DNA from 2 places in the Psychrobacillus syltrankelensis genome. Region 2 is predicted to be linked to the other one. Evidence: a T-box and tRNA genes for the amino acid it is inferred to sense, from the RefSeq annotation. Region 2 holds a T-box; the other holds one or more tRNA genes.

Region 1 (15,109 bases), 210 kb from region 2:
TGGACGAATAAAGCATTTCCATCGCTAAATGGCTTTCACGATAGCTAATTCCCCCTGGAACTGGTGTCCCAACACCTGGAGTATAAAGCGGATCAATACCATCAAGATCTAGAGACAAATGTACCCCATCTACTTCGCGCTCACGGAAATATTCAATCGTTTGGTTCATCACTTCTGTCATTCCAAGCTTATCAATTTCATGCATAGAAAAAACTTTAATACCTTTTTCCTTGATTAGTTCACGTTCACCGGGATCTACCGATCGTGCGCCGATAATAACGACGTTTTCTGGTACTATCTTCGGAGTTGTTGTGCGAATTTTCACGAGGTCAGTATGTCCTAATCCAAGACTTACTGCTAATGGCATACCGTGTATATTCCCTGACGGTGAAGTTTCTTCCGTATTTAAATCTGCGTGTGCATCGTACCAAATTACTCCAAGATTTTTATATTTATCTGCCAAACCAGCTAACGTACCAATGGCGATACTATGATCTCCACCAAGAACTAAAGGGTAATCCCCTTCTGCTAAAATTTCCATCACTTCGTTTGCCAGTTTTGTATTGCCCTCTACAACCTCTTCCAGATTTCGTAACTTTTTGTTATTCGAAATCTCTTTTCTTCCTATTACTATGTCACCTTTGTCTTTTACATTATGTCCTAGTGACTTTAATCGTTCAATCGCTCCTGCGTATCGAATAGCACTTGGTCCCATATCGACTCCTCGTCTATTTTGACCAAGATCCATTGGTACACCAATAATAGTTATATTTAATTTATTCATAATTTTATACTCCCCTCCGGTTATACACCTATTGTAATACCTGAAGGGCACTTGGCTCAACCCAACAAAATCATGAATATTTATTCATGAGTTGAACGAGGTTATTTTTCACTTCTTTCCATTCACTATCAATAATTGAATAAACTACTGCATTTCTAACAGTTCCATTTGAACGTATGCGCTCATTTCGCAAAACGCCTTCTTTTATTCCACCTATACGTTCAATTGCTCGTTGTGAATTTACGTTTAATTCGTCTGTTCTAAATTGGACACGTATCATACCAAGGTTTTCAAAGGAGTGTTTTAATAGTAAATATTTACATGTAGTATTAACATGTGTTCGCTGAAATTTTTTCCCATAGAATGTGGATCCGATTTCACACGCATAATTTAACGTATCAATGCCATAAATTCTTGTTGTCCCTATAATTTCTTTTGTTTCTGTATGCTCGATTACGAAAGTGAGAGCGGTTTTGGCGATATTCATTTGTTCAATTCCAGCTCGAAGCCATTGGTCAAACTGTTCATAGTTCTCTATTTTATTTAGCATAAATTCAAAAATCTTTGGATCGTAAAGCTCCCACAACCGTTGAATATCAGATTCTTCTAATGGGCGTAGCGTTAAATCGCCAAATACAATTTTTTCTACCAAATTCCAACACCTCACTTTTTTCTATATCATAATAGAAAGATATAGGTGTTGAAAAGCATTATTTTCTTTTAATCTCACCTACGTATACTGACTGTGGACGGAATAGAGCCTGATCATCCACTTGCTCTATCACATGTGCACTCCATCCTACGATACGTGCCACACTAAACGTTGGTGTAAATAAAACTGTTGGCATATCTATTGAACGCATAATTGCTGCAGCGTAAAACTCCACATTCGTATATAGTTTTCTACCAGGTTTGTACTTTTCTAAAAGCCCTGTGATTTCTTTTTCAGCCTTGGTTGCCAAATCTAACCATGGATCTGAGCCTTGTAAACGTAAACACGCTTCTCTTAATAAAATCGATCTAGGATCCTCCGTTTTGTATATACGATGACCGAATCCCATCACCTTTTCTCCATTTTTAATTTTTTCTTCTATGACTGGTCGAATCCTGGATTCATCTTTTATTTCTTCTAGCAAATTTAACACTCCGGATGGCGCGCCTCCATGTAAGGGTCCTTTCATCGTACCAATTGCAGAAGTGATCGCTGCTGGTAAGTCCGACTCGGTGGATACGGTAACTCTCGCTGCAAACGTAGAAGCATTTAACCCATGTTCCATTGTCAGTTTTAAATACGTTTCCAATGCCTCCACTTGTGTTGAAGTCGGTTTCACGCCATTTAACAACCACAAATAATTCTTCGTGTGCGAGAAGTCATCGTTTGTTTCTATTATTGCTAAGCCCAGTTTCTTTCTATAGTGCCTTGCTACAACGACTGGAAGAGCACCTGTTAGAACAATTGCCTGCTCCATCATATTCATTTGCAAAAATTCAGTAGTAGCAAAAGCTGAGATTGCTGTTCTCATTACATCCATAATAGAGACTGTCATCGGAAGTGCATCTATTATATTTTGAACATGTAAAGGGAGTACTCTTCCTTCTTTTAGCTTTTTATTAAACTGAAGAAGCTCTTCTTCTGTTGGTAGCTTGTCGTAGAACAAAAAATATGCTACTTGTTCGAATGAATAAACTGGTATTAACTCCTTTACGTCGGTACCCCGATATCTTAGTACTCCATTTTCTCCGTCTACTAAACTAATTTTTGTTTGCACCGCAACAATGCCTTTTAATCCTTTTTGAAACATATTAATTCCCCTTCCTTTTCCTTATTATATGAAAGATATATAATTATTAAAATTAAATAAAGTCTATTATGTTGATTAATATTATTAATTAATAAAGGAGAATCTTAATGGAATATCAATGGTTGAAAACCTTTATAGCGGCTGCCGAAACTAATAATTTTAGAAAAGCATCTGAAATACTGTTAATGTCACAGCCAAGTGTTACTGTCCATATAAAATTATTGGAAGAATATCTTGGAGTTTCTCTCTTTGAACGAACTAATAAACGAGTGCACTTAACCGAAGCTGGTAAAATGTTTTATATAGAAGCTAAACAACTTACTAAAGGTTTTGAGGTAAGTGTGAATCGTCTCCATGCTTTTACAGAAGGATATACTCACAAATGGAATATTGCTATATCTCCTTTAATGGCCGAAACCATTTTACCTTATATTTTGCGTTCCTTCATGAACAATCATCCATATCTTGAAGTGTCCATACGAGTAGCAGAATCTAGTTCCATCGAAGATTTAGTGTGTAGTGGAGAAGTTAACATTGGCATTTCAGCTATAGATGCTACAAGAAAAAGTATTCAATCTATCGAACTTTATAAAGATCCACTTATATTTATTGTTCCTACTGATGCTTATGATGATGAATCAGGACCATTTTTAGATGCAGAGGACTACTTAAAAGACAATTACTTATTTACTCATCATCATCCAGTCGTTTGGGATCCCCTTCTTCTACAAATCCGCAAGAAAGTGTTGAATTTGAAAACGATGAAGGTAACGCAAGCCTATATAGTAAAACGTTTCATTCAAGAAGGTCTCGGTACATCATTTCTGCCAAAGTCCATTGTGAAAAGGGAACTTTTAGAAGGGCGTGTAATGAGTATACCTTTTGATTTGTTTCCACTTCCCGAAGTAAAGACTTTTCTTTTACTAGAATCATTGGGGGAACTAGAAAAAGAATTTATAAAAAAGATTTCCCAATATTATTTTGGCTAATAATATTTTTAGTAAAGGTGGAAAAGAGATGAAGAAACAAATATATCTAATTAGACATTGCCAAGCGGAAGGACAAGAATCCAATGCATCCCTTACTAAGAAAGGATATATCCAAGCTATTCTGCTTAATGAATTCTTAAGAAACATGAAAGTTGACCGTATTATATCTAGTCCTTTTTTACGTGCCCTAGAAACTATTGAACCTTTTGCAAAGAGCAAAAGTATAGACGTTCAAATCGATGATCGACTAGCAGAACGTGTACTAAGCTCCTTGTCGATGCCAGATTGGCTCGATAAATTGAATGAGACATTTAACAATATGGAGTTAAAACTAATAGGAGGAGAATCAAGTGTTGAAGCACAAGAACGTATATTAGAAGTAATAAATGATATCTTAACTACTGAATTGGAAAATACTATAATCGTGACACACGGAAATATCATGTCTTTACTATTGAATTATTACGATAGTAATTTTGGATTTGAGCAATGGAAATCGTTAAGAAACCCCGATGTGTTTTTATTGCAGTTCACCAATAACATTTGTTCAATCGAGCGTGTATGGGAAAAGTAAGTTCCAACGAAAAAAGGGTATTCCAATCGAATTGGAATACCCTCTTATTCATTATATATTTTATGGAGCCTAGCGGGATCGAACCGCTGACCTCCTGCGTGCAAGGCAGGCGCTCTCCCAGCTGAGCTAAGGCCCCTTAATAAGTTTTATATTTATGTACGATATGGCTGGGGTACCTGGATTCGAACCAGGGCATGACGGAATCAAAATCCGTTGCCTTACCGCTTGGCTATACCCCAATAAAATGGTGGAGGGGGGCGGATTCGAACCGCCGAACCCTAAGGAACGGATTTACAGTCCGTCGTGTTTAGCCACTTCACTACCCCTCCAAAGCTAAGTATGAAAATAAATGGTGGAGGATGACGGGCTCGAACCGCCGACCCTCTGCTTGTAAGGCAGATGCTCTCCCAGCTGAGCTAATCCTCCTGGGTTATAACAATAAGCGGCGCATTTCTGCGTCAACTTCTTTCGCTTTCTTCTCCTGTAAAACCGGACAAATATAATAATAACATATTTACCATACTAAGACAAGTAGTTCTTTTTTGATTGCCCCTACTTAATATGTAAGCTTCCAACCGGATTTGAACCGGTGACCTCTTCCTTACCATGGAAGCACTCTACCTGCTGAGCTATGGAAGCGAAGACAAAAAAATGGCTCCGAAGGTAGGACTCGAACCTACGACCAATCGGTTAACAGCCGATTGCTCTACCACTGAGCTACTTCGGAACGATATGTTTAATTAAAGTACAAATATAATTATAACAACTCTTTTTTTTATTTCAAGTTTATTTTAACAATTTCTCTAAAATTTTATAGAAGATTTTCGAACTTTAACTACAGAGATATAAAACTGGTAGCTTTAAATCATTTCCTAGGCAATAAACGATGTTAGATCATTGGCATGAAACAGCGAGAATTTAGATAGAGTAGTTCCAATACGGAAAATCCTTTACCCCTAAGCAGTTAGAAAGCGGCAGAATGAGACCAATCAAACTCTCAATAAAAAAGCTGTTATGCAGAAAAAATTAGTCGTTATATAATATCCGATTTAAAAACAAGATAATTGCATGCATCAAAAAAAGCCGTTACCGATTACTCGGTAACGACTTTTTATAGTGCCTAGCGACGTCCTACTCTCACAGGGGGAAACCCCCAACTACCATCGGCGCTGAAGAGCTTAACTTCCGTGTTCGGTATGGGAACGGGTGTGACCTCTTCGCCATCATCACTAGACTGTACGGCTTTCAATACACATCGTACTTCTTCGTCAACTTCATTCGTTCGGTCAGTCACGTACTTGAGTACGCTCCTTTCCTCTCTCAATCGTTTCCTCGAATTACTCGTGTCTTGAAACCCTCTTACTAGAGCGCTTGTTCACTCAAAACTGGATAAAAGACATTGATGAATTCAAATTCATATTTGGTTAAGTCCTCGATCGATTAGTATTCGTCAGCTGCACGTGTCGCCACGCTTCCACCCCGAACCTATCTACCTCATCGTCTTTGAGGGATCTTACTTACTTGCGTAATGGGAAATCTCATCTTGAGGGGGGCTTCGTGCTTAGATGCTTTCAGCACTTATCCCGTCCACACATAGCTACCCAGCGATGCTCTTGGCAGAACAACTGGTACACCAGCGGTGTGTCCATCCCGGTCCTCTCGTACTAAGGACAGCTCCTCTCAAATTTCCTACGCCCACGACGGATAGGGACCGAACTGTCTCACGACGTTCTGAACCCAGCTCGCGTACCGCTTTAATGGGCGAACAGCCCAACCCTTGGGACCGACTACAGCCCCAGGATGCGATGAGCCGACATCGAGGTGCCAAACCTCCCCGTCGATGTGGACTCTTGGGGGAGATAAGCCTGTTATCCCCGGGGTAGCTTTTATCCGTTGAGCGATGGCCCTTCCATGCGGAACCACCGGATCACTAAGCCCGTCTTTCGACCCTGCTCGACTTGTAGGTCTCGCAGTCAAGCTCCCTTCTGCCTTTACACTCTTCGAATGATTTCCAACCATTCTGAGGGAACCTTTGGGCGCCTCCGTTACACTTTAGGAGGCGACCGCCCCAGTCAAACTACCCGCCTGACACTGTCTCCTACCCGGGTTACGGGTATGGGTTAGAATTTCAATACAACCAGGGCAGTATCCCACCGACGCCTCCTCCGAAGCTGGCGCTCCGGGCTCTAAGGCTCCTGCCTATCCTGTACAAGTTGCACCAAAATTCAATATCAAGCTATAGTAAAGCTCCACGGGGTCTTTCCGTCCTGTCGCGGGTAACCTGCATCTTCACAGGTACTATAATTTCACCGAGTCTCTCGTTGAGACAGTGCCCAGATCGTTACGCCTTTCGTGCGGGTCGGAACTTACCCGACAAGGAATTTCGCTACCTTAGGACCGTTATAGTTACGGCCGCCGTTTACTGGGGCTTCAATTCGCACCTTCGCTTGCGCTAAGCACTCCTCTTAACCTTCCAGCACCGGGCAGGCGTCAGCCCCTATACTTCACCTTACGGTTTTGCAGAGACCTGTGTTTTTGCTAAACAGTCGCCTGGGCCTATTCACTGCGGCTCTTCTAGGCTATACACCCAAAAGAGCACCCCTTCTCCCGAAGTTACGGGGTCATTTTGCCGAGTTCCTTAACGAGAGTTCTCTCGCTCACCTTAGGATTCTCTCCTCGACTACCTGTGTCGGTTTGCGGTACGGGCACCTATCACCTCGCTAGAGGCTTTTCTTGGCAGTGTGAAATCAGGAACTTCGGACTAAGTCCTCGCCATCACAGCTCAATGTTACAGAGTGCGGATTTGCCTACACTCACACCTTACTGCTTGGACGTGCATAACCAACAGCACGCTTACCCTATCCTTCTGCGTCCCCCCATTACTCAAACGGTGGTTTGGTGGTACAGGAATATCAACCTGTTGTCCATCGTCTACGCCTATCGGCCTCGACTTAGGTCCCGACTAACCCTGAGCGGACGAGCCTTCCTCAGGAAACCTTAGTCATACGGTGGATGGGATTCTCACCCATCTTTCGCTACTCATACCGGCATTCTCACTTCTAAGCGCTCCACCAGTCCTTCCGGTCTGACTTCAACGCCCTTAGAACGCTCTCCTACCACTGATACCATAGGTATCAATCCACAGCTTCGGTGATTTGTTTAGCCCCGATACATTTTCGGCGCAGCGTCACTCGACCAGTGAGCTATTACGCACTCTTTAAATGATGGCTGCTTCTAAGCCAACATCCTGGTTGTCTAAGCAACGCCACATCCTTTTCCACTTAACAAATACTTTGGGACCTTAGCTGGTGGTCTGGGCTGTTTCCCTCTTGACTACGGATCTTATCACTCGCAGTCTGACTCCCAAACATAAATCATTGGCATTCGGAGTTTGTCTGAATTCGGTAACCCGGGATGGGCCCCTAGTCCAAACAGTGCTCTACCTCCAAGATTCTAACGTTTGAGGCTAGCCCTAAAGCTATTTCGGAGAGAACCAGCTATCTCCAGGTTCGATTGGAATTTCTCCGCTACCCACACCTCATCCCCGCACTTTTCAACGTGCGTGGGTTCGGACCTCCAGTAAGTGTTACCTTACCTTCATCCTGGACATGGGTAGATCACCTGGTTTCGGGTCTACGACCACATACTCATTCGCCCTATTCAGACTCGCTTTCGCTGCGGCTCCGTCTTCTCAACTTAACCTTGCATGTAATCGTAACTCGCCGGTTCATTCTACAAAAGGCACGCCATCACCCATTAACGGGCTCTGACTACTTGTAGGCACACGGTTTCAGGATCTATTTCACTCCCCTTCCGGGGTGCTTTTCACCTTTCCCTCACGGTACTGGTTCACTATCGGTCACTAGGTAGTATTTAGCCTTGGGAGATGGTCCTCCCAGATTCCGACGGAATTTCACGTGTTCCGCCGTACTCAGGATACACTCAAGAGAGAATGAACTTTTGACTACGGGGCTTTTACCCTATCCTGCGGACCTTTCCAGATCGCTTCGTCTAGCTCATTCCTTTGTAACTCTATATAGAGTGTCCTACAACCCCAAGAGGCAAGCCTCTTGGTTTGGGCTCTTCCCGTTTCGCTCGCCGCTACTCAGGGAATCGATTTTTCTTTCTCTTCCTCCAGGTACTTAGATGTTTCAGTTCCCTGGGTTTGCCACAGATGCGCTATGTATTCACGCAAATGTACTGCTCCATTACGAACAGTGGGTTTCCCCATTCGGAAATCTCCGGATCAAAGCTCACTTACAGCTCCCCGAAGCATATCGGTGTTAGTGCCGTCCTTCTTCGGCTCCTAGTGCCAAGGCATTCACCGTGCGCCCTTATTAACTTAACCATTCGGCTTCCAATTCACTGCTTGTGTCTTGAAATCCTCAAAAATAGTAGTTAAAAGTACTACACAAAAAATAATCACAAATGTGATTACAAATTGAATTTCTTGAATTTGTTTCTTTCAATGTCGTTTTATCCAGTTTTCAAAGAACAAGAGTTGAATCTTCATATAAAATGAACATTCAAAACTGAACTGCAAAACGTTAAGATACAGATAAAAATCTGTATTCCGATATTATCCTTAGAAAGGAGGTGATCCAGCCGCACCTTCCGATACGGCTACCTTGTTACGACTTCACCCCAATCATCTGTCCCACCTTCGGCGGCTGGCTCCCGTAAGGGTTACCCCACCGACTTCGGGTGTTACAAACTCTCGTGGTGTGACGGGCGGTGTGTACAAGGCCCGGGAACGTATTCACCGTGGCATGCTGATCCACGATTACTAGCGATTCCGGCTTCATGTAGGCGAGTTGCAGCCTACAATCCGAACTGAGAACGGTTTTATGGGATTAGCTCACCCTCGCGGGGTTGCGACCCTCTGTACCGTCCATTGTAGCACGTGTGTAGCCCAGGTCATAAGGGGCATGATGATTTGACGTCATCCCCACCTTCCTCCGGTTTATCACCGGCAGTCACCTTAGAGTGCCCAACTAAATGCTGGCAACTAAGATCAAGGGTTGCGCTCGTTGCGGGACTTAACCCAACATCTCACGACACGAGCTGACGACAACCATGCACCACCTGTCACCGCTGTCCCCGAAGGGAAAGATCTATCTCTAGAACGGTCAGCGGGATGTCAAGACCTGGTAAGGTTCTTCGCGTTGCTTCGAATTAAACCACATGCTCCACCGCTTGTGCGGGCCCCCGTCAATTCCTTTGAGTTTCAGTCTTGCGACCGTACTCCCCAGGCGGAGTGCTTAATGCGTTAGCTGCAGCACTAAGGGGCGGAAACCCCCTAACACTTAGCACTCATCGTTTACGGCGTGGACTACCAGGGTATCTAATCCTGTTTGCTCCCCACGCTTTCGCGCCTCAGCGTCAGTTACAGACCAGAAAGCCGCCTTCGCCACTGGTGTTCCTCCAAATCTCTACGCATTTCACCGCTACACTTGGAATTCCGCTTTCCTCTTCTGTACTCAAGTCCCCCAGTTTCCAATGACCTTCCACGGTTGAGCCGTGGGATTTCACATCAGACTTAAAGGACCGCCTGCGCGCGCTTTACGCCCAATAATTCCGGACAACGCTTGCCACCTACGTATTACCGCGGCTGCTGGCACGTAGTTAGCCGTGGCTTTCTAATGAGGTACCGTCAAGGTACGAGCAGTTACTCTCGTACTTGTTCTTCCCTCACAACAGAGTTTTACGATCCGAAAACCTTCTTCACTCACGCGGCATTGCTCCATCAGACTTTCGTCCATTGTGGAAGATTCCCTACTGCTGCCTCCCGTAGGAGTCTGGGCCGTGTCTCAGTCCCAGTGTGGCCGATCACCCTCTCAGGTCGGCTACGCATCGTCGCCTTGGTGAGCCGTTACCTCACCAACTAGCTAATGCGCCGCGGGCCCATCCTGTAGTGACAGCGAGATGCCGTCTTTTAACATTTCCACATGTGAGGAAATGGATTATTCGGTATTAGCCCCGGTTTCCCGGAGTTATCCCAATCTACAGGGCAGGTTGCCCACGTGTTACTCACCCGTCCGCCGCTAAATCAGAAGAAGCAAGCTTCTTCGTCATTCGCTCGACTTGCATGTATTAGGCATGCCGCCAGCGTTCGTCCTGAGCCAGGATCAAACTCTCCATAATAGAGAACTTAAAAAGCTCATTTTGTTTTGCTGGCATCATCATTAAATGATGTCAAAATTGTTTTGCTATCAAACTAACAGAGTTAGTCTTTCAAGCTGTATGTCTTAACGTTTTGCATGTTCAGTTTTCAATGTTCATGTTGTTTAATTTGTCGTCTTGTTTCAGCGACCTTTGTATCTTAACATCTTTTAAACATGAATGTCAACACTAAATCATAAAATTTATTAGAATGACTGGGAAAGGTGCGAGTTTACAATGAGATTAAAGCTTTTATTTATCGGAACAATGCTAGTTCTTGTGAGTCTTTTTTTTATTATCCCAAATAAGTACTCTTCTATGCTTCCTGTTTTTCAGCTAGTTGAAAAACCTACTGTCGTTTCCAAAGGATCACATGGGAAAACGATAACCATCGATTTATCTTTCGGTAAAGAGGACATGGAAACTTTCTTAAAAAACCTGGAAGCACCATATCCGCATTTTTTTATTAGTAATGATTGGATAGATCGGTCTCCTACTCTTATTCAAATAATGAAAGAGAAGAGTATTCCAATTAGCTTATTAGGGCAAGAAGGTAATAAATATATCGAAGATCCTTCTTTATTCAAAAAGGAAATTGATCAATTTGAAAAAACAGTTGGAGAAGTTCCACTATGGTTTCGAACAAAGGACTATGAATTTCCTATGGAATTACAAAAGACTGCATGGAAATATGAGGTGAATTTGTTGAGTTCAACTAAATACTGGGTGGAAGGAAATCAAAAAATCAAGCTAGAAAAAGGGGATATTCTTAGCGTTCCGCTCCACCAAAAGGAAAGAATCGATATAAAACAATTGGATCAATTACTTAAATCTGATTCTTTTCTTTCTATAGAACAAAATATTTTTGGTTTAACAACTAAAAGTAAAACAATACCCGAATAACGAAAACTTTCTACTTGCTCCTGGATGCTTTGACATCAATTTTATTTAATAAAAAAGACTATAGGCAAACTCAATTTTACCCGAGTTTGTCCACAGTCTGAGCTGCTCCGACATTTAGTCAGAGCTTTTTTTCGTTATTTCGTTTTTAAAGCTGCAGCTTCTTTTCTTGCTTTTCTACGCGCTTCTAATTTTTTTCTATCTTCGTCGGATTTTGCATTATATTTTGGCAAAGCCAATAATTGGTATGCATTAACTGCTAGAAGTGGTACCAAAACAATTAATAACCATACGTCCGCATCGCTTGATTGAACTTTAAGTGCTGCTACCCATTCTAGTGTCGTAATAGCAATCATAAAGAAAAGGGCTGAAATCAATATTTGTTTCTTTGTTTTATTTGCCTTAATTATTGCTACTATTACCGAAGCACCTATTAATAGAACAAGTGCCACTATATGTAACCAGATTTGGCTTGTCGTTCCTTCAGAAGGCTTAAATCGGAAGACAATTAAGTCAAAGATGACCAATGCTATGATAAGTAGTTGCACCCAATTCCATAGTGTAAGGCTTTTGAAAATGTTTACGCCCATCTGATGTATTGTCAAATAAGCAAAGAAACCCATTTGTGCTATAACACTTATGATAAGTCCAAAACCAACTAAGACAATAAATGCAGCGATCACCGCTCCCCATTGTCCCGCTTCATAGTATGATGCAAAGTTTTTTTCCCATAATATAATTGAACCTAACACACCTGTGATTAGTCCACCTATCCACATTGCATTTAGAAAAAATTTAAACCAATTTCGAATTGTCACTGTAAAAAGTCCTCCATATTCTACTAAGTCCTTTATAGATTGTAACAACCATTAGCAAAAAAATCTATTTGTTGATTACTTCTATACATATTTTCTAAAAAAATGTGAATAATAATTGAAAGGATGGTGACTAATTTGAAGTATTTTGCTCTCATTTTATTAACTATTGGCTTACTTGCTGGATGTAGCAGTTCTAACTCATCTTCTCCTTCTTATGAAGAGATGAAGAAAATAGTAATTGATGCTCTTCAAACGGAAGAAGGAAAAAAATCCATTCGAAAGCTTTTAGATGACCCCGAATTTCAAAGTTTGTTAGTAATTGATAATGATCAAGTAAAGAAATCAGTAGAACAAACCATGTTATCCAAAGATGCAGAAAATTTTTGGAAAGAAGTTTATCAAGATCCTAAATTCTCGGAGAAGATGGCAAAAAGTATGGTGAAACAGCAAGAAGAACTAATGAAAGCCTTAATGAAAGACCCCGATTACTTAAAGGATTTAGAAAGCTTTTTTGCTTCAGCTGATATGAAGAAAGAGCTAGGGAAAATTCTACAGTCTGCAGATTTACGCAAAGAAATGGAAAAGGTCGTTGAAGAAACGATTCAAAGTCCATCATTGCAAACAAAGTGGCAAAAGCTCGTGCAAGAAGCTGGTTCTCAGAAAAAAGGTGGCGGCGGCTCTTCTTCGGGAGGTTCAGGCTCATCAAAAGGCGGGGAAAAAGAATCAAAAAAATAAGGCCGATCCTGTTAAGGAACGGCCTTTTCTTATGCTTTTTCGATTACTTCGCGCGCGATATCTAAATAAATTTTACCGGTAGGATGTGTTTCCCCATACACGGATGGAGCAAAATCAATATCGTTCCAATCCGGTTGACCTAGTGGAATTTGACCAAGTAATTCTGTACGAAGTTCTTCCGCAAGTTTAGGTCCTCCACCTTTACCAAATACAAATTCACGTTCACCAGTAGATTTAGATTCATACCATGACATATTTTCAATAACACCTAATATTTCATGATCTGTTTGCAGTGCCATTGCACCAGCTCTAGCAGCAACGAATGCAGCTGTTGGATGTGGTGTTGTAACAACGATTTCTTTAGATGCAGGTAGCATTTGATGAATATCTAAAGCAACATCGCCTGTTCCTGGTGGTAAATCCAATAGTAAAAAGTCTAGTTCTCCCCATTCTACATCTTTAAAGAATTGATCTAATACTTTTCCGAGCATTGGTCCTCGCCATACAACTGGAGTATTGTTTTCCACAAAGAATCCCATGGAAATTACTTTTACCCCCTTTCTTTCTACAGGAATAATACGATCTGTTTTAATTTGTGGTACATCTTTTACACCCATCATATCGGGTACACTAAATCCATAAATATCAGCGTCAACTAGACCAACTTTTTTTCCTAATCTTGCAAGGGCTACCGCTAAATTCACGGATACAGTAGATTTACCAACTCCACCTTTACCTGATGCAATGGAAATAATTTTAACTTTACTATTTGGAGAAAGAATACTTTCACTATTGCTTCCTTTTGCTTGACCACGGAATTGTTCTAACACTTCCTTTGGAAGTTCCTCAAAACGAATACCAACTGTCGCCGCTCCTGCATTTTTTAATACTTCTACCACTTTTCCTTGCAATTGCATTTGCTCGCTGGAATTGATTTTCGCTATAGCAAGTTTCACACTTACATGGTTTTTCTCTTCTTTTATGGATACTTCCGAAATTCCGTTTGTTTCTTCAAGAGTTCTATGTAAAAATGGATCGTTTAATTCCCCAAGTAACGCTCGAACTTGTTGCTCATTAATCATTTGTAGACACTCTCCTTAAAGTTAACTATTCGCATTATAGTATACCATATACGAGTGTCTACAATCCCTTACATACACTTACTTAGTAAATATTATTATCTACGAATCGACGTACACCTTTTGTAATTGCATCAACCATTTGCTTTTGATACTTCTCTGATTTTAATAATTCCCGTTCTTCATTATTACTTAAAAATCCAGTTTCAACTAATACAGCTGGAGCTTTTGCCTTTTTCAAAATATATACTTGTTTTATCGCAAGTGCTTCTCTTTCTGTATTTCCTATATTTTCTCGAATAGCCGCCTGAATGGATTTTGCTAATAGTTCTCCACCCTCGTGGCCTTCTGCATGATAAAATACTTGTGCCCCTCTCCATCTCTCCTCTGGAACTGCATTCACATGTAGGCTTAATACAATATCGGCTTCAGAATTATTCATAATTTCTTCCCGTAGAAGCAAGTCTGCTCGCTTTCGTGCACGTGTTGTTGGATAATCTCCATTTGGTGCATGCTCAGCAATCGCATCTCCTTCTTTTCGCCGTGTCATAATAACTGTTGCTCCTTTAGCTTTTAACTCTTTCTCTAGCTTCAAGGACATGGAAAGAGTAATATCTCTCTCTATTGTTTCTCCATGACTTGCTCCTCCGTCCAAACCTCCATGACCAGGATCAATTACAATTTTCACTCCACTTAATGGTTCTGGCATGAAGAAACTTGAATCACTTGCTTTCGTTCCATAAAACACAGCAAGAATAGATATCAAAAACAATACTAAGATTATCAGCCATTTTTTCAGATCCATCGCTCCTTTTTCACTCATTATACGTATGAGGGACAAAGAGTATGTTAGCTTTATGGAACAACTTATATCAAATTTTCCACAGGAAGTTTTCAATCATAATTGTTGCTCCTGCGCAAAGCTCGTCGCAGAAAAACATGTTGCTCCTGCGCAAAGCTCGTCGCAGCAAAACATATTGCTCCTGCGCACAGCTCGTCGCAGATGCGCTTGGTATGTCATGCAAATCCTTGTAAAATCTATAACATCCCAAGAGGTTTAACCCCTAGCAAATTAAGTTATCTTTTGTCTATCCGATATATTCCTTTTTTATTTCTTAATTTACAACCATTTTTCTCGAAAATTTTAATCATATGTCCATTACTTTCATCTGTACTTCCTACATAATAATTAGCATTTAATTTCTTCATTAGTTCTAATGTGATTTTATGAATCTCCGCACCTAAGCCTTTACCTCTCCAATTGGG
Region 2 (15,109 bases):
CGTCATCAACTGATGTTATTGCAAGAAGTGTTGAAATGTTTCGGAGTAAATATGGAATTAATGCAAAGACCGGATATGAGGTAACAAATATTGATGTAATAAATAAAACAGTTTCGGGAAACATTTTGCAAGAAGGAGATACATTTGAATTACAGTATAATCGACTGCTCATAGCTACGGGAGCTAGTCCAGTTATTCCTGACTGGGATGGAAGTAGGCTAACTGGAATTCATACAATCAAAACTATACCTAATACAGAAGCGATTATAGCTGACTTAGAGCATACACATCAGATAACGATCATTGGTGGAGGCTATATAGGTTTAGAAATGGCCGAGAACTTTGCAATCCTTGGAAAAAAAGTACGAATTATTCAGCGTGGAGATCAATTAGCAGGTATTTTTGATAAAGACATGGCGACTTTAATCTACAAAGAAGCTACCAACCATCATATAGAAGTAATTTTGAATGAAGAGGTAACATCGTTTTCAGGTGAGGATAGAGTAGAAGAAGTTCTAACGAACAAAGGGAGCTATCAAACGGATTTAGTGCTAATTGCAGTAGGTGTGAAACCAACGACAGAATTTTTAAAAGACACAGGAATTAGTACACTTCCAAATGGCGCAATTATTGTTAACACTCATTTAGAAACCAATGTGAAGGATGTTTATGCAGCAGGAGATTGTGCGACACACTTTCATCGAATCAAACAAAAAGATGATTACATTCCACTTGGTACTACGGCTAATAAGCAAGGACGATTGGCTGGATTCAATATGATGGGCATTGAGGAAGAATTCAAAGGGATTGTTGGGACTTCTATTATGAAATTTTTTAATTTAACCCTTGGAAAAACCGGACTTTCTGAAAAAGAACTAAATCAGTTAGGTATTCAGTACGAAACACATATACAACAGGCAACCGATATTGCGGGTTATTTCCCTGATAAGGAATTGATGCATATAAAATTACTCTATCGAAGAGATAATCAATTGCTGTTAGGAGGACAAATCATTGGAGGGAACGGAGTGGATAAACGAATAGATGTGTTAGCTACGGCACTTTTTCATCAAATGACCGTAACTGATCTCTTAGATTTAGATCTTGCCTATTCACCACCATACAATGGAGTTTGGGATCCTTTACAGCAATTGGCAAAACGAATGGGAAGAAAATAATCGAACAAATAGCTTGACGATTTTCTTTTTGTTGCATATACTAATCAAAAATCAGTAAGCGAAGAAAAGGATATGAATCATTTTATAATTTTCTTGTCAGAGAACAGGGTCAATGGCTGAGAGCCCTGAAGAAAAAGAGATGGTTTACCACCTTGGAGCTACTATGGGGAAAGCGTTGAATGTAATTATCCATAGTCGGGAAACCGTTATCTTGTATGAGCGCAATACATTTTTAGTATTGCAAAATTAGGGTGGAACCACGACCACACTCGTCCCTTTACCGGGATGGGTGTGGTCTTTTGTATTTAAAATAATATAGTTTAAGCGAAGAAAAGGATATGAATCATTTTCAATTTCTTGTCAGAGAACAGGGTCATTGGCTGGGAGCCCTGAAGAAAAACGAATGATTTACCACCTTGGAGCTATTATGGGGAAGGCGATACATGCTATTATCCATAGTCGGGAGAACCGTTATCTTGTATGAGCGCAACACACTTTTTGTGTTGCAAAATTAGGGTGGAACCACGACCACACTCGTCCCTTTACCAGGATGAGTGTGGTTTTTTGTATTAAAAATTAAATAATTTAAGCGAAGAAAAGGATATGAATCATTTTTTAATTTTCTTATCAGAGACCAGGGTCAATGGCTGAGAGCCCTGAAGAAAAAAAGATGATTTACCACCTTGGAGCTACTATGGGAAAAGCGATAAATGCAATTATCCATAGTCGGGAAACCGTTATCTTGTATGAGCGCAATACACTTTTTGTATTGTAAAATTAGGGTGGAACCACGACCACACTCGTCCCTTTACCGGGATGGGTGTGGTCTTTTTGTATTTAACAAAATTATAAACTGGAGGAATTACAATGTCACTTAAAGCAGAAGAAAGAGTAAGTCATCAGAAGTTAGGTCAGCAATTAGAATTATTTATGTCGATGGAAGAAGCGCCAGGAATGCCATTTTACTTGCCGAAAGGTATGGTGTTACGAAATGAGCTTGAAAATCTTTGGAGAATTAAGCATCAACGAGCAGGATATCAGGAAATTAAAACTCCGATCATGATGAGGCAAGAACTCTGGGAGAAGTCTGGACACTGGGATCATTACCATGAAAATATGTATTTTGCAGATGTGGATGAACAAAAATATGCGATTAAGCCGATGAATTGCCCGGGAGCAGTATTAATTTTTAACAGCAAAAGAAGAAGTTACAGAGAGTTACCTGTTCGATATGCGGAACTTGGTTTAGTTCATCGTCATGAATTATCGGGTTCATTAAATGGACTGTTACGGGTTCGAGCGTTTACTCAAGATGATGCACATCTATTTGTACGTGAGGAACAAATAGAAAGTGAAATAGACAAAGTGCTGGATCTAGTGGATGAATTTTATTCAGAATTTGGTTTTAGTTACAAAATAGAGCTATCTACTCGTCCTGAAGATTTTATGGGGGCAGTGGAAGTTTGGGACCAAGCAGAGCTAGCACTTGAATCATTATTAAAGAAAAAACAATTAGAATATCAAGTAAACGAAGGAGACGGGGCATTTTATGGTCCTAAAATTGATTTTCATATTTTAGATTCTCTTGGTCGAAGCTGGCAATGCGGAACAGTTCAGCTTGATTTTCAAATGCCTGAGAAGTTCCATTGTCAATACATTGACGAGGACAATCAACCCCGTCAACCAATTATGATTCACCGTGCAATTTATGGATCCATCGAACGTTTTATTGCTATTCTTTTGGAGCATTTCCAAGGAAGTTTTCCACTTTGGCTTGCACCTGTTCAAGTGAAGATCTTACCGATAGCGGACGCACATATTTCATATTGTGAAGAAGTGAAACGACGACTTGAACAAGAAGGGTACCGGGTTGAAATAGATGACCGAGTAGAGAAAATTGGTTTGAAAATACGCGAAGCAGCATTGCAAAAGCATCCGTATATGTTGATAATTGGGGACCAAGAAATGGAGCAAGGAATGGTCTCTGTGAGAAAGCATAAAGTAGGTAGCATTGGAGAAATGGATATCGATGAGTTGATTGGAAATTTAATAGGTGAGCAAAGAATTTAACGAATTACAAAGGAACCCTCTCCTACGAAGGAGTTTTCGTTATTCTTCACGAATAATACTGGTAGGAGGGATTTCATGAGGAAATGGTTTTTATTGATTTTAGGAGTTATTGTATTAGCCATTAATAGTTGGAGAATATATGATATGTTTCAACCGAAAGTGGGACCTATTGGGAATGGGAATATAGGTAATCATGTGTGGATATCCTTTATCACTGGTTTTATAGTTGGTTTTTGGGCAATTGCTCAATTTTTTATACTCCTTGTATATGAAAAGAAGAAAGAGAGTGTTAGGAATGATTACATTCAATAATTTTCCGCATATAGAGACAGAACGTTTTCTATTGCGTCCAATAGAAGTAAAAGATGCCGATGAGGTGTTCCATTACTTTTCGAAAGATGAAGTAACAAAATACTATGATTTGGATACATTTACTCATGTGGATGAAGCTATTCAATTAATTGAAAACTGGCAAAAGCGCTTTGCAAACAATGAAGGAATTCGCTGGGGAATTGCAACTAAGGATGAAAATAAAATAATCGGTAGCTGTGGTTATCACAATTGGGATAAGGAGCACTTCAAAGCAGAAATAGGATTTGAAGTAACACCAGAGTTTTGGCAACAAGGAGTTATGACCGAGGTTCTACCACATGTAATACAATATGGTTTTGAAGAAATAGGTCTCTTCCGAATTGAAGCACTTTATGACCCAGAAAACACAGCTTCTAAAAAGACGCTTGAAAAAGCTGGTTTTATCTATGAAGGTACTTTGAGGAAATCTTCCTTTGAAAAAGGACGTTTTTGTGACGCTGCGATCTGTTCTATTTTGAAAGATGAGTACAAAAAATATGAATGAACGTCTACCAAAGAGTGTTCATGCATTTACACAATTATTTGTAAAAGTGCTAAATAAACATTTACCTGAAAATATAATAGAAGGTATTTATATTTACGGATCGATTGCTTTAGGGGCTTTTAATGAACAGAAAAGCGACATCGACTTTATTGTTCTATTGAAGCGTGAACTCAGTGATCAAGAAGTGGTGGCTATTAAAGGAATCCATTCACAAATGAACAAGTATGAATTCGGAAATCGAATGGACGGAGTTTACGTTCAAGCAAGTCTAATAGGTAAAACAAATGAAGAGCAACCGATGTATCCATTTTGCTCAGATGGAAAAGTTAGTGTGGGGCATTGGGATGTGAATCATATTACATGGTGGGTTTTAAAACAGCATGGGATTAGGTTGCAAGGAACGACAATCGCAGAACTAAATATCACAACAAGTTGGGCAGATGTCTTGAAAACGTTGGAATATAATGTGAACAAATACTGGTTCCACAAGACTAAAAAAATGTATCTGTTTTTGTTCGATAGTATGATAGAATTCACAACTTGTACGATTAGTAGAATCATATGCTCGCTCGAACGACAAGATATATTTTCGAAAGATGAAGCAGTTAAGTTATGTTTGGGCACACTGCCAGAAAGATGGCATCTCCTCTTAAATGAAGGTGCACGAATTCGAATAGGAACAAATATGAAATCATTGTATAAAAGCAAAATAAAAAGAGCAAAAGATTGTAGAGATTTTATATTATTTACACATGAATTATATAAAGAAGACTTTTTAATGAGGAGTAAACTATGGAAATAAAATTATTAACGCCAGCCGACGCAAGTGCGTATTGGGAATTAAGATTAGAAGCACTACAGCTAAATCCAGAAGCATTTGGCTCAAGTTACGAGGAAGCAATACAAAGAACCAATCCCATTGAACAAGTGAAAAATAATTTTCTAACAGAAGGAAACTATACATTTGGAGCATTTGACCAACATAAGCTTATGGGAATGGTTACTTTAATCCAGGAGAGCTCCATAAAATTCAAGCACAGAGCGAATATTTATGCGATGTACGTAAGTCCAGAGATGCGAGGTAAAGGTGTTGGCAAAGCATTGATTACTGAAGCAATTAATAAAGCTGAAACAATAGAAGGAATTGAGAAACTTAATCTGACTGTTGTATCAACTAACGAACCAGCTAAGAAACTTTATACACAGTTAGGATTTAAAGTTTTTGGTGTGGAGGAAAAAGCATTAAAGGTGGAAGATACCTATTACGACGAGGATCTCATGGTGCTAATTTTTTAATGCAAAGGGAGGAAGATAGTGGAAGTAAAAAAGTCAGTTATTGGCTCGCATGCACATGACAAAAACGCAATTTATCATTCACCCATACGTTCAATACTCGATAAGTTCTCTCGTAATAAGGATGTTTCGCTGGTTTATGGAGAATCAATTGGGTTTGAAGATAAAAAAGTAATTCCGGTAGCTAAAATAAAATATTATGTTGGCGGTGGTGGAGGATATTCTGAGAGCAATGAGAAAGAATCAGCTGCCCAGGGAGAAGGAGCAGGAGGTTATTTTTCTGTTAAGCCAATTGGTGTTCTTGAAATTACGCCTGGAAAGGTTAAGTTTAAGCCTATTGTTCAATTGAATTTCCTTTTAACTCTTTTTACTATATTCACGTTTGGTCTTGTTTTACTATGGAAGAAAGTTCGCTAAAGAATTAATCCTTAGCGAATTTTCTTTGTTTTATAGTTTTAACAAACTTCCATAATAGAAGAGCACTAATGGCACCAACTGTATCAAGCATAACATCTTGAGCGGTAGCTGTACGCCCGCTTGTTAAGGATTGGTGAAATTCATCTGCAATAGCAAAGAGCATTGTTAGAATTGCTGCAGTTATAATCCGATATTTGAATCTAGGTAAAGCAGCATAAACTGCAAGAGCAATCACTCCAAAATATAAAAAATGCGTACCTTTTCGAATTAAAAACTCAACAAAGAGATAGTAACCACGCTCTTTAATAGATACTAGAATGCCCCAATATGGTATTTGAAGATAAGAAAGAAAAGATTCAAACGGCTTATTTGGCAACCACTTTTCCAATGTTGCTACAAGAGATTGCTGTTCCGCTGTTTGTCCTGATGATATGAATACAATTATAAGTAAAATTAGAAGAGGAATTATTTTTTTCATACCAAAACAGTATCATAAAAACAGGGAATTTTCATTCCTACAAACTAAATAAGGTTATGCTAAAATTAAATAAAAAGTAAGGGAGAAAAATACTATGCCTAAAATCAATACATTTCTAATGTTCGAAGGACAAGCTGAAGAAGCAATCAATTTTTACACATCGATTTTCAAGCATTCGGAGATTATTCGAATTGCACGCTATGGAGCTAGCGGCCCTGGAATTGAAGGGAAAGTATCACAAGCGGCATTCTCTATTAATGGACAAGAGTTTTTATGTACTGACAGTTTTGTCCAACATGCGTTCACATTCACACCTTCTATATCTTTATTTGTAGAATGTGATTCGGAAGAAGAAATTGATGACGCTTATGCAAAGCTATTAGAGGGCGGGCAGTCATTAATGCCAATTGACAAATATCCATTTAGCAAGAAATTTGGTTGGGTACAAGATAAGTTTGGTGTCTCATGGCAATTGAATCTTTCTAATTAATTGAAAATCGGATAATGAACGAGAAAAATCGAATGATGAATAACGCTGATTAGAACGCCAATAAAAAAAGTATCACCTAGGAGTAATTTTTAATACTCCTAAGTGATACTTTTTCGACTATTTAATAGGAATCCAAATTTCTGAATAATAATCTGGACTAGACGCGTTCCCATCGGAATACACTTCTAGCTCTGGTGTACCTGCATGCTCGTAAGGGTTAGATGGAAACCATTCAGAAAAAATTTGCTTCCAAGTGTTTTGCATGGCATCCGGCATTGGACCGTGCACTTCAAAAACTACCCATTTCGATGCTGGGATTTCCATTCCTGAAAAGTTTTCTGGTACATCACCATCATGAGCTGTTGCAATCCAATAATCAATCAAGCTGTTCTTTTGATAATTCTTGTCTGCAACACAAACTCCTAGCACACCTTTTACTCCACCATTGTTTAACTGAAACAGTGAATTATCCGTGCCGTCTGCATTTACTTCATCCCAAAATACAGGGATACCTTGCAAGTTCTCGCCTTTTTTACAGTCGTACGTTCTTTTTATTCCAACAACTTGAAAACTTTCCTCTTCTACAATTTTGTACTTCATCGGTTCGGCTCCTCTCAAGCTCACCTGGATCACCAGGCGGTTGTATGATTTTAATTTTCCTAATTTTTTTCGAGCTTCACTCGGCGTAATGCTATGTTGTTTTCGAAAAGCCTTTGTGAAAGCTTCGGGAGTATCGTAGCCATATTTATAGGAGAGATCGATTATTTTGTTGTCTGTATTCATTAATTCCTGTGCAGCTAAAGTTAATCGTCGTTGTCGGATATAATCTCCAACGGATATATTCGTTAAAATTGCAAACGTCCTTTGGAAATGAAATACTGAAGAATTTGCTTCTTTAGCAATTTGTTCCATTTTCAACTCATCAAGTAAATGAACTTCAATATAGTTAATTGCCTTCTGAATCGATTCCACCCATCCCATGGCCCTCACCCCTAATAAATATCATAAATTGTAACTAACAATGAATCCTGTCATTTTGTGCTAACTATGGACTGATTCAATTTTTAGTCGCAAGGTTTAAGAGAGAATTATATCCACAATTTCCCGAGGGCGAACTTCAAAAGAAAGAAGATCGTCAATATCCATCCATACTGGTTCGTATGTTCCGCGTTCGATTGAAGTGTGTGTATATTCTTCTCCAGTTCCTGTCCCAAAGTTTCCTCCTACAATATCTGCTAAGAAAAAATGTTGTGTACCATTTTGTTTTAATACTTTAAGCAGACGCTGAATTCGGACGATTACGCCGAGTTCTTCGTATGTTTCTCGTATAGCTGCTTGTTCCGGAGTTTCACCACTCTCTATGCCCCCACCCGGAAATACATAATAAGTCATATGTGGCTTGGTTCTTTTGATAAGCGCTACACGACCATTTTCAATTATGATAGTGGCTCCTCGGTTTCTCATGTTTAATTCCCCTCATATTTTCTTCTTTAATAGTAAAAGTATACCAAAAATTTATTATAAAGAGTGATTAAAATGTATGTTCTGATATTATTGTATAGTGATAAAAATTTCCAGTAGAAGATAAATAAAGGATATTTTCAGCGTTTGTCTAATACTATTAAAATAGAGATGTTGAAATGGGGGGTAAAATGGAAAAGAATGCAACTCTTGAAAATCGAATAGAGCACTTGGAAGAACGCGTTCGTTTGTTAGAAGAGCAATTATCCAAGAAGAACTCCATAGTTCAGAATCAAAAGCCAATTATACATTCGAAACAACAAGAGAAAACAACGATTGAATGGGATGTGCTCATCTTTCAGAAAATCCTGCCACCTTTATTTATAATTGTTTTTATTGTCGGTATCCTTTGGGCGTTCAAAGCTGCCTCTGATTACGGTATTTTAAATGCTCAAGTAAAAGTTGTACTTGGATATGTGGTAGGTTTTGCAATAATCGGATTAGGTTTATGGCAAATAAAACAAAGTCGAAAAAATTTAGGACAAATGCTATTAGGTGGCGCTATTCCTGTTTTTATGTTGACTACTTTTGCTATGCATCAGCTATATGCTATGGCTGGCCCTGAAATATCTTTTTTTCTAAACGTAGTTTGGATTTTATTAGGATTGTTTCTAACATATAAGTTCAAATCACAAGGGATTGGAATTGTTTCCACCGTTGGAGGAGTATTTGTCCCTTTTCTAATTAATAGTACTTCGCCAAATATTCCGTTGTTTTCACTTTATGAAGCATTACTATTCACTATTTTTTTGTTGATTGCACTTAAATATAGTTACAAAGCTTTATATTATGTCTCAGTTGTTTTCTTGCAAATAGCTATAGTAGTATTTGCTATTTTTACAAATGTGTCTGAAGCATTAAAGTGGCTAGTTGTATTACCGATATTAGTACAGCATTTAGCATTATTGGTTAGTTTTTTAAAGACAAAGCAGATGTTAAAAAATCAGGCATATATGCTTTTTTCTGTTATGATTTTTACTGCTATGTGGATTCGGATTGTTTTAACGGAAAACGAAGCATCCGTTTTAGTGGCAGCTATAGCGATTGTATATGGAGTATGCCTATATATGTACCGACAAGATTTGAAACGTGCGCCTATCTTTATAGCGAACGGATCATTAGCTTTGTTAATTCTAATGCAACTTCTCGTAGATGATTTATTATTTGAAGGAATAATTGGATTGAGTATAATATACTTGCTTGTATATAAAAAATTCACTCATAAGTTACACATAATTCTTTTTGGATTCACCTATTTTATTGGATTTTACTATGTGTTATTAATTTCCATTACAAGTTGGTTTTCATGGGAAATGTTGCACTGGATAGTGTTTATCGCTGCGACAGCATATGAGATTTATGTACTTAAGGCAATTAGTAAACAAAAAAAATATATTGTTTTTAATATTGGCGTCCCATATTTAGGAGTCTTATTATTATACTTTCTTCATATGATTGCGATTATTATATCTGGCGAATTAGGAAGTAATTTAGAACGTGTATTTACTAGTTCTTTATGGGTTGTTGTAGCCATTCTTTTTATGGTAGGGAGTAGACGATTATTATTGGAACAAGGTAAATATGTGGGAGTGGGTATTCTATTCTTCACATTAGCAAAGATAATATTGTTCGACATTCCATTTGTTTCAGTAGCCATTAAAGCGTTGTTATTCATTGTTCTTGGAATTGTAGGATTAATCGTGTCGCGTGCCTATTATAAAAAATAAAGACCTAATCTTAAGTAAATAAGCTAAAATAACGATAATGATGTTTATCATGATTCACCCGGCGGATTTCACGGATATTGTATTGTGATTACACAATTCGATATCAGGATCAATTACGCCGAGGCCTAATTGATTTTTGGAGGAGTTTGAATTGAAACAAGATATTTTTAAAGTAATTAGAACAATAGAAACTTTTACAAATGAAGCAATCATAAGATGGACAAAATCTTTTAATAAAAATATAGGATTGTCCCCAATACTTACTTTATCTGAACTTAAGAAAACAGGCCCTCAAAAATCTACAGTATTAGCAGCTAAATTAGGTTACACACCAGGTGCTATTACAAATATTTCAACTAAGCTTGTGAAAGAAAATTATGTAGAGCGAATATACAATGATGAGGATCGCCGTAATGTGTTACTTAAAATAACTCCAAAAGGAGAAGCACTACTGCAAGAGGCAATAGAAAAAGGTGATGAGCTTCACATTGAACTCTTTAGTGTATTAAGCGATGAAGAGTTGAATCAATTATTGTCCTTATATGAGAAAATACTTCAAAACCTAGAGGTAGAGGAGAAATAAAGGGTGCAATATGCCTGTCATACAACATAAAACCTATATGGAGGCACCAATTAATAAGTGTTTCAATCTTGCCAGAGATGTGGAAATTCATATTAAAACTTCAGAGAAAACAAACGAAAAAGCGGTTGCTGGTGTAGTAACAGGTCTTTTAAATTTATATGATACCATCACGTGGGAAGCAACTCATTTTGGTGTTAAACAAAGATTAACTGCGAAGATTACTGAAATGAATATACCATTTAGGTTTGTGGATGTGATGGTAAAGGGATCCTTTCATTCTTTTACGCATACACATGAATTTGTTGAATATGGGACTGGAACATTGATGATCGATAACTTTGAATATAAAGTTCCTTTTGCTCTTTTAGGTCGAATAGCGGATAAACTGTTTTTAGAAAAATATATGAGAAATTTTATCATTTTTAGAGCAAATGAGTTAAAAAGAATTGCAGAGCTAGGCAAATGAAGTTGAAAGGGGAACATCTACTTGCAGTTCATTTATTATTCAGGAAGACCAGATTCTAATATTCTTTCTGGAATTATGGAAATCCATAAGCATGTTTTTGAAGGGTCAGAACTAGTTTTAGAAGAATTAGATGAAAAGAAGAAATTACTCATCTTCGTAGCATTAGAAGAGGAGCGAGTTGTAGGTTTTAAAATTGGTCATGAATTTGCAGATGATACATTTTATAGCTGGCTTGGTGGCGTTCACTCTGATTTTCGCGGAAAAGGAATAGCTTCTGAGTTAATGAGACGACAGCATGCACTTGTGAAGTCATTTGGTTATAAGAAAATCCGTACAATTTCTAGAAATAATAGAAGGCAAATGCTCCTATTAAATATTAAATTTGGTTTTGATGTAATCGAAACATTCATAAGTACAAAAGGGACGCATAAGATTGTTTTGGAAAAAGAATTATAAATGAAAGAAGGGGCATTCCTGAAAATGGAATGCTCCTTTTAGTTATCGTCAACCATCATAGAGAAATAGAGGAATTACAGGACACTTATAGAAGATTATTAAGAGGATATAAAAAAACAAAATTCATAAGGGGGTCAATGAGTGGCTAAGTATGAGCAAAAGATGAAAGAGACGAATCAAGATGTAGTAGAATTTATCGAAAAAGTGGAAAGTCCTAAGAAACGAGAAGATGCTTACAAGCTTTTAGAGATTTTTGAAGAAACATCAGGTTATGAAGCGAAAATGTGGGGACCAAGTATCATTGGTTTTGGATCGTATCATTATAAATATGCGACCGGGCATGAAGGGGATGCACCTCTTGTCGGTTTCTCTCCAAGAAAAGCAAAGATTAGTCTTTATTTTGCACCTGGTGATACAGCACGTCAAGAAAGTCTAAAGCGATTTGGGAAGTATACTTCAGGGAAATCATGTATATACATTAATAAAATAGATGATATTGAAGTGGATATTTTGAAAGAAATGATTACACAATCTATTATGTTTTTACAAAATTTATATCCAGATAATTAAAACATTTTGGAAGTTAATGTATTTACTTTTGCTACTTAATATGAAATTAATGTATAATACTACAGTATAAATTAAAGTAGAAACTTTAACTGAAAGAGAGTGGGACTTTATGGGTCGTAAGTGGAATAATATTAAGGAAAAGAAAGCTTCCAAAGATGCAAATACTAGCCGTATATATGCAAAATTTGGACGTGAAATATATGTAGCTGCAAGACAAGGTGAACCGGATCCTACCTCTAACCAAGCTTTGAAGGTAGTATTAGAACGTGCGAAAACATACAGTGTGCCTAAGCATATTATTGATAAAGCAATTGAAAAAGCAAAAGGTGGATCGGAAGAAAGCTATGATGAGCTTCGTTATGAAGGTTTCGGTCCAAGTGGCTCTATGGTAATCGTGGACGCATTAACAAATAACGTAAACCGCACTGCATCTGACGTGCGTGCTGCATTTGGTAAAAATGGCGGCAACATGGGTGTTAGTGGTTCTGTTGCTTATATGTTCGATGCGACTGCTGTTATTGGTTTAGAAGGTAAAACGGCGGATGAAGTGTTAGAGATTCTTATGGAAGCGGATGTAGATGCTCGCGACATTTTAGAAGAAGAAGATTCCGTTATAGTGTACGCAGAACCAGATCAATTCCATGCAGTACAAGAGGCATTAAGAGCAGCTGGAGTTACAGAATTTACTGTAGCAGAGCTAACAATGCTTGCTCAAAATGACATTTCATTAGATGCGGATGCTCAAGCACAATTCGAAAAAATGATCGATGCGATTGAAGATTTAGAAGATGTTCAACAGGTCTACCACAACGTAGATTTAGGAGAATAATAGAAAAAAGGTTGTCTAATCAGTAGGAATTTTTACTGGGAGACAACCTTTTTTTATTTGTCCGTGATTTAAATTGAGGATTAGTTGAAAAAAATATTATATTACCAAAACCAATATAAGGGAAAAGTGGAACTGAAACCAATATAGAACGTCCAATTCGATAAAGGGGTGTGCATGGAATGAAAGATAAGTCTTTAATTTCTTATGTAATCATTTTTATGTTATGTGCATCGATTTTATTTCCAGTTAAAACACTAGCGTCATGGGCGTATGCATTTGTCGTTTGGGATGGTTATGTGTATGTCTTAACGGATGAAATTGTAAATGAGGTAGGAAAAGAAATTGGACATGTGACTAAGTATTCGGATTTGGAGGGGACTTATTCTGGTAACTTTTCAAATGTCTATCCGAAAGGAACAAAGTATTATTCAATAGTTGGAGTGAATACAGATGATGCAATTGCAATAAAAGATGAAACTGGTAAATATATTAAAGCAACAAGGAATGGAGAATACGCTAGTAATAAATACGACATTCTTCAAAACAGTACTACGATATTGTGGATTTTAATGATTATGTTGATTGCTATACTGGGAGTTTACTTCATTAATAAAAGGAGAAATTAATTTGGCAAACGAGTATCCGAAGCATTTTATTGCAGTTTCTGCTTTTATCACGAATGATAAAGGGGAAGTATTGTTAGTTAAAACACATTTGCGTTCCGATACATGGGAAGCACCAGGGGGACAGGTAGAAGTTGGTGAGCCTTTGGATAAAGCTGTGCGCCGGGAAATACTAGAGGAAACGGGAATTGTCATACGTCCACTAGGAATTACCGGTGTTTATTATAATGTAACGAAACATATTCTATCTGTTGTTTTCAAAGCAGAATACGTCAGCGGAGAATTGAATATTCAACCGGAAGAAATTAAAGAAGCTCAGTTTGTCAAAATGACGGAAGCCAATATTGAACAATTCATCACACGTCCACATATGAGATCACGTACATTAGATGCGATGAATTCAGTAAATTTTATACCTTATGAAACATGGGAAGTAAATCCATACAATTTACTTGGTAGATTGGAATGAAGGGATCTATATTAACTACAGCGCTTGTTACGATTACACATGATCCAATGGGGAAGAATATTAAACTTTTTAAAGAATTGCAACGAAGTTTTTTAGAAATATATGGAGATCTATTTATTACAATTAGTGAAGAATCATCTGAAGAACTAATAAATGAAGTCCGAAAAAGTAAATTTAAGTATAAAATAATTCCTAAAAATGGAGCAGCATATGCAAGAAGGGAAGCATTAAAATTCGCACTTACTGGGAAAAATCAACACTACCATTACTGTGACTTGGATAGGATATTAACTTGGGGGAAAAATTATATAACTGAGTTAGAAGAAGTAGTTGCAGATATACCAAATCATGATTATTTAATCATTGGTCGAACAGAAAGAGCGATGAATACTCACCCTATTGAATGGATTGAAACGGAAAAAATCACGAATAAAATTTTTTCATTAGAACTAGGAAAAGAAGTGGATGTAACTGCAGGTTCCTGTGCATTTTCGAGAGTGTGTGCTGAAGTTATTGACACGTTTTCTAAAGCAGAAATGACGGATGCTGAATGGGCAATGATTGCATATAGAATAGCAAAAAGACAAGTAACCTACAATGCTGTTGAAGGTTTAGAATATCAAGAAGAAATTAATGGGTTGAACCGAACAGTTAGTGAGACGGACAAGTGGTTTAGTAGACTGAAGCTTAGTTGTATTATAAGCGAAACTGCTATAAAGGTGGGGAAATGAAGACTTCGATCATTAATAATAAAACTGTGCCTTTTTTCATCCTTTTCATTCTGTTATTAACAGGATGTAGTGAACAGGAGAATAAGAATAAGAACAAGAACGATTTGACTAGAGTGGATGTTTATAAAGTAAATGCAGACGAAAAGTATGATGAAGAAGTGATTATCTCAGATAAATCAGCGGTGGATGTCTTAAGCAGGGTGTTTGAACAAATTGTTTGGGAACAAAATGTAAAAGCAGAAATGGCGAGAAGAGAAGACATAAAAGCAGTTTTGTTTATGGAAGTTGAAGAAAATATGACAAAACGAGTAGTGTACTATATATGGTTTGAACAAAATGGTACGGCGACAAT

What was found. A T-box is a leader RNA that pairs with one kind of tRNA and senses whether it is charged. The one in region 2 lies ahead of thrS (threonine--tRNA ligase), so its partner is inferred to be a tRNA-Thr.
Region 1: it encodes a tRNA-Thr, which carries the amino acid that the T-box ahead of thrS (threonine--tRNA ligase) is inferred to sense. The anticodon was not compared.

What each region holds. Positions count from the first base shown of each region.
Region 1 covers NZ_CM144227.1:2,779,265-2,794,373, reverse strand. Annotated here, with positions in the region: gene rocF (arginase) at 1-784, opposite strand, end outside; gene ACTSKG_RS13595 (GNAT family N-acetyltransferase) at 855-1,436, opposite strand; gene ACTSKG_RS13590 (citrate/2-methylcitrate synthase) at 1,495-2,586, opposite strand; gene ACTSKG_RS13585 (LysR family transcriptional regulator) at 2,694-3,575, shown strand; gene ACTSKG_RS13580 (histidine phosphatase family protein) at 3,604-4,149, shown strand; tRNA gene ACTSKG_RS13575 (tRNA-Ala) at 4,213-4,285, opposite strand; tRNA gene ACTSKG_RS13570 (tRNA-Gln) at 4,314-4,388, opposite strand; tRNA gene ACTSKG_RS13565 (tRNA-Tyr) at 4,395-4,478, opposite strand; tRNA gene ACTSKG_RS13560 (tRNA-Val) at 4,500-4,575, opposite strand; tRNA gene ACTSKG_RS13555 (tRNA-Thr) at 4,716-4,788, opposite strand; tRNA gene ACTSKG_RS13550 (tRNA-Asn) at 4,802-4,876, opposite strand; rRNA gene rrf (5S ribosomal RNA) at 5,268-5,383, opposite strand; rRNA gene ACTSKG_RS13540 (23S ribosomal RNA) at 5,570-8,497, opposite strand; rRNA gene ACTSKG_RS13535 (16S ribosomal RNA) at 8,739-10,293, opposite strand; gene ACTSKG_RS13530 (hypothetical protein) at 10,549-11,214, shown strand; gene ACTSKG_RS13525 (KinB-signaling pathway activation protein) at 11,349-12,029, opposite strand; gene gerD (spore germination lipoprotein GerD) at 12,165-12,764, shown strand; gene ACTSKG_RS13515 (Mrp/NBP35 family ATP-binding protein) at 12,794-13,846, opposite strand; gene ACTSKG_RS13510 (N-acetylmuramoyl-L-alanine amidase) at 13,929-14,642, opposite strand; gene ACTSKG_RS13505 (GNAT family N-acetyltransferase) at 14,921-15,109, opposite strand, start outside.
Region 2 covers NZ_CM144227.1:2,993,731-3,008,839, forward strand. Annotated here, with positions in the region: gene ACTSKG_RS14590 (FAD-dependent oxidoreductase) at 1-1,178, shown strand, start outside; T-box leader at 1,231-1,458, shown strand; T-box leader at 1,497-1,723, shown strand; T-box leader at 1,762-1,989, shown strand; gene thrS (threonine--tRNA ligase) at 2,046-3,248, shown strand; gene ACTSKG_RS14600 (hypothetical protein) at 3,324-3,560, shown strand; gene ACTSKG_RS14605 (GNAT family N-acetyltransferase) at 3,544-4,104, shown strand; gene ACTSKG_RS14610 (nucleotidyltransferase domain-containing protein) at 4,097-4,906, shown strand; gene ACTSKG_RS14615 (GNAT family N-acetyltransferase) at 4,897-5,400, shown strand; gene ACTSKG_RS14620 (spore germination protein GerW family protein) at 5,419-5,814, shown strand; gene ACTSKG_RS14625 (VanZ family protein) at 5,819-6,292, opposite strand; gene ACTSKG_RS14630 (VOC family protein) at 6,387-6,782, shown strand; gene ACTSKG_RS14635 (AraC family transcriptional regulator) at 6,900-7,763, opposite strand; gene ACTSKG_RS14640 (NUDIX hydrolase) at 7,860-8,246, opposite strand; gene ACTSKG_RS14645 (DUF2339 domain-containing protein) at 8,435-10,030, shown strand; gene ACTSKG_RS14650 (MarR family winged helix-turn-helix transcriptional regulator) at 10,182-10,613, shown strand; gene ACTSKG_RS14655 (SRPBCC family protein) at 10,624-11,079, shown strand; gene ACTSKG_RS14660 (GNAT family N-acetyltransferase) at 11,101-11,535, shown strand; gene ACTSKG_RS14665 (DUF1801 domain-containing protein) at 11,698-12,105, shown strand; gene ACTSKG_RS14670 (YebC/PmpR family DNA-binding transcriptional regulator) at 12,215-12,934, shown strand; gene ACTSKG_RS14675 (hypothetical protein) at 13,114-13,560, shown strand; gene ACTSKG_RS14680 (NUDIX hydrolase) at 13,562-14,026, shown strand; gene ACTSKG_RS14685 (hypothetical protein) at 14,023-14,757, shown strand; gene ACTSKG_RS14690 (hypothetical protein) at 14,754-15,109, shown strand, end outside.